DNA from 2 places in the Eoetvoesiella sp. genome. Region 2 is predicted to be linked to the other one. Evidence: predicted binding sites of a transcription regulator. Region 2 holds the regulator's gene; the other holds the start of a gene.
The links. Region 2 encodes sigma-54, which starts transcription at its own class of promoters, with help from an activator protein. Its sites were predicted from a motif close to TGGCANGNAANCTGCTTT; they were not measured.

Region 1 (2,204 bases), on a different contig from region 2:
GAATACAGCAGAACGCCTTGCAAGCCGTAGCTGCGGGCCAGATCCACCACCATGCCGGGCGCCACGACGACGTCGATGCCCAGATGCTTGAGCTCCTGCACGCTGGCCTCCGCGTCGAGCTCGGTCTTGTAAACCCGGAACTCCAGCCGCAAATCGAATATTTCGTTGAAGCGCGCCATTTCGGCGGGAACCGACCCATACGTGACCAGGGCGATGCGCCGCGAATAGCGCGAAGCCTTGGCCAGCGCGTGCATCATGTCGAAGCCGCCCACCTTGACCAGCACCACGGGCACGTCCAGGTGCTGGCGCAAAAACCCGCCGTTGGAGCCGGCCGCCACCACGGCGTCGACGCCGCGGTCCTGGCGCTCGGCGGTAATGTCGGCCAGCGCATCGCCGTACGCCTTGTCCAGTATATGTATTTCGGCAATGGCGCTATATTCTGGAGCAAGCTCCTCCAGCAATGTGCGCAGGCCGTGGAACCCCACGGCGACGACCCGCAAAGGACGCGAATAGGAGGCAATGAACGGAGCCATGATGAACATTTTCTTCAATAATGACATCATTGAAACATAAATGTGTCATTTTTAAAACATCAGCCCACCCAAGTTTGTGGCCGGACGAACGTGCCTCTGTGTTTCCCTCATGGAAATCATGGCTTTACACGCGGCATCGTCCTCGATGCAACCGATGCGAAAAAGCTGGCACGTCTCTTGCTTAATGAATCTTTGCTTGATGAACGTTCGCCTGGCAAAAACACACCACCACCAAATTCAAAGAGACCCATCGTGCCCGCAACTCCTACCCTTCCCCAATCGGCCGGCGCCCTGTTCCGGCAAGCGCTGAAAGAAGAATCCCCCCTGCAAATCGTCGGCGCCATCAATGCCAACCATGCATTGCTGGCCAAAAGGGCCGGATACCGGGCCATCTACGTTTCGGGCGGCGGCGTTGCCGCCGGCTCGCTGGGGCTGCCCGACCTCGGCATCAACACACTGGACGACGTGCTGACCGACGTGCGGCGCATCACCGATGTCTGCGACACCCCCTTGCTGGTCGACATCGACACCGGCTTCGGGCCCTCGGCGTTCAATATCGCCCGCACGATCAAGAGCCTGATCAAGTTCGGCGCGGCCGGCTGCCACATCGAGGACCAGGTGGGCGCCAAGCGCTGCGGCCATCGTCCCGGCAAGGAAATCGTGTCGACCCAGGAAATGGCCGACCGGGTCAAGGCCGCCGTCGACGCAAGAACCGACGGACAATTCTTCATCATCGCCCGCACCGACGCCATCGCCGTGGACGGCGTGGACGCCGCGCTGGAGCGCGCCCAGGCCTGCGTGGCTGCCGGTGCGGACGCCATTTTCGCCGAGGCTTCCTACGACCTGGAAACCTACCGGAAATTCTCGCAGGCGCTGGACGTGCCCATACTGGCCAACATTACCGAATTCGGCAAGACCCCGCTGTTCAGCGTGCAGGAGCTGGCTTCGGCGGGCGTCGACATGGCGCTTTACCCGTTGTCGGCCTTCCGTGCCATGAACAAGGCCGCGGAAACCATCTACGACGCGATCCGCCGCGACGGCCATCAGAAAAATGTCATCGACATGATGCAGACTCGCGAAGAACTGTACGAACGCATCGGCTACCATGCTTTCGAAGCGAAGCTCGACGCGCTGTTCCAGCAAGGCAAATCCAATTAATCGCAACACCTCCAGGAGAGCGACATGGCGACTACCGCAAAAGCAAAAACCGAGACACCCAGCACCTTCAAGCCCAAGAAATCCGTAGCGCTGTCGGGCATCGTGGCCGGCAATACGGCCTTGTGCACAGTGGGCCGCAGCGGCAACGACCTGCACTACCGCGGCTACGATATTCTGGACATCGCCCACACCAGCGAATTCGAGGAAATCGCCCACCTGCTGGTGCACGGCGCCTTGCCCAACAAGGCCGAACTCAAGGCCTACAAGGAAAAACTGCGCAAGCTGCGCGGCCTCCCGGCCCAGTTGCAAACCGCGCTGGAATCGCTGCCCGCCGCCAGCCATCCCATGGACGTCATGCGTACGGCAGTCTCGGTACTGGGTTGCGTCCTGCCGGAAAAGGACGACCATAACATTCCCGATGCGCGGGACATCGCCGACCGCCTGATGGCCAACCTGGGCTCGGCCCTGCTGTACTGGTACCACTACAGCCATAACGGCCGCATCATCGACGTG
Region 2 (2,204 bases):
TCGGGCGCGGGGATATGGCCGGCATAACGGCCGCCCGGCAGGTACTCGGCCGCCGTTTCGGCGCAATGCCCGCAGCAGGTCGCGACCCCAAGCTGCCCTTGAAGGTCGGACATCGTGAGCGCACCGTCCGCGACTGCGGATTGAACCTGGCGCTCGGTGATAGCGTTGCAGATACAAATGAACATGAGAACAATTATCATCTGATCGTCATAAAAAAGCAATCGCCCAAAAGATTTATTTTGTATCTGCGGCCAAAATCGCACGTTTTTCCGGCAAGACCAAGGGAAGACCCTAGGATCATGGCCGGCCTTGGCAACTGAGGCGGCCATACGCCGGATCTGGGCGCGTCCGCCCAAGCCGCATACCAGTGGCGCAACTGGAGGAAGCCGGCTGCGCTACTTGGCGGAAAGCCCCGGGAAACTGCGACCTTCAGCGCTTGAGCTGCGCCCGCGCCTTGCGCAGAGCGGCGGTTTCGATGCCCGCCGCTTCGCGGTACTTGGCCACCGTGCGCCGGGCGATCACCACCCCTTGCTCGGCCAGCCGGGCCATAAGCTGGCTGTCCGACAGCGGCTTCTCGGGCTTCTCCTGCGCAACCAGCTTCTGGATCAGGCTGCGCACCGCCGTCGCCGACGTGGCATCGCCACTGTCGGTATCCAGGGCCGCGCCGAAAAAGAACTTGAGCTCGAACACCCCCCAGGGGGTCTGCATATACTTTTGCCGCGTCGCGCGCGATACCGTGGACTCGTGCATTTCCAGCTCCAGCGCAATATCCCTCAGCAACAGCGGACGCATGGCCTGGGGCCCCTGCTCGAAAAACGCTTGCTGGCGTTCGACCACCACCTGGGCGACACGCAATATGGTCTCGAACCGCTGAGCCACGCTTTTCACCAGGCCATGGGCCGATTGCAACTGGCTGTGCAGATCGGGGCCGGGCCTTGCCTCGGGCGCCGCGGCGCCAGCGACACCATCGGAGTCCACAACCCCGGCCGATTCGCCGGCCTCGGCGGCAACGCCGCCGTCGTCGCCTTCCCCCGCATGGCGCACGCTGCAGGCATTACGCGCCCGGCCCTGCGCGGCCGCGCCGGCGTCGGTTCCGCGCGCCGGACGGCTTTCGCGCAGCAGTTTTTCATACAGGGCATTGACGCGCACGCGAGGCACGACATTGCCGTTCAGCCGCGCCTGCCAGTGGCCCGCCACCTTGCGCACGATGATTTCCGGGTTGACGTAGTCGGCCTGCGAACCCGCCCACGCCCGGCCCGGCTTGGGATCCAGGCCAAGCAGCAGCATGCGGGCCGCGCGCAGTTGTTCTTCGGTGCACGACAGGGCCTCGCGCAGGCGGTTGAGATTGCCTCCGGCCAGCAAGTCCAGATGCTTGTGAACCAGCTTGCGTGCAAGCCCCAGCACTTCGGGATCGGCCGCCCCCTTGTTTTGCTCCAGCTGCAGCAACAGGCATTCGCTTAGCGACGACGCGCCAACCCCCGGCGGATCGAACGACTGAAGCAGACGCAGTGCGGCCCGCAGCTCATCGATATCCACATCCAGCTCGTCCGGCAGGTCGCCAAGAATTTCCTGCAACGGCGTCACCAGATAGCCGTTTTCATCGAGGTCGTCGATCAACACGGCAAGCAGCGCCCGGTCGCGCCGCGAGGCATGCGTCAGTTGCAACTGCTTCAGCAAATGCTGCGCCAATGAATCGGGCGCGCTGGACTCGAACGGCGCGTAGTCGTCATCGCCCTGACCCTGGCTGGCGCCGCCCGGCACGGGCGAATCGCCGTGCTCGATAGGCACAGTTTCCGATACCGCCGGCATCGCTTCGGTGTCATACTCTTCATCGAGCTCCAGCAGGGGGTTGTCCTCCAGCGCCTGCGCCAGCTCGGCTTCGAGATCCTGCGCCGAAATCTGCAGGAATCGAATCGACTGCTGCAGTTGCGGTGTCAGTGCCAATTGCTGGCTTTGGCGAAGCTCTAAAGATTGACGCGATAGCATAGGTAAAATAACCGGCATGAATTCGATCACACAACACCAGCCCACCCGCCAGGACGACGCCGTACTGCGCAACACGCTATTAAAGCTCACTGCGGCGCAAAAAATACTCTGCACCGTCGTGGTCGCGGCCGTCGCCCTGATTTGGTACGACCTCCTGAACCGCCTCATTGCCTTCGGCCGGGGCCTGGACTACACCGGCCTGCATGCGCTGGGCGCGC

Region 1: prpB (methylisocitrate lyase) is a predicted target of sigma-54. The motif match lies at 700-717, and genes of this name have one in related genera.

Annotation. Positions count from the first base shown of each region.
Region 1 is NZ_DATMGA010000060.1:27,549-29,752, reverse strand. Features, by position in the region: gene prpR (propionate catabolism operon regulatory protein PrpR) at 1-533, opposite strand, end outside; gene prpB (methylisocitrate lyase) at 786-1,691, shown strand; gene prpC (bifunctional 2-methylcitrate synthase/citrate synthase) at 1,716-2,204, shown strand, end outside.
Region 2 is NZ_DATMGA010000011.1:92,036-94,239, reverse strand. Features, by position in the region: gene VNT00_RS02265 ((2Fe-2S)-binding protein) at 1-185, opposite strand, end outside; gene VNT00_RS02260 (RNA polymerase factor sigma-54) at 430-1,986, opposite strand; gene VNT00_RS02255 (hypothetical protein) at 2,003-2,204, shown strand, end outside.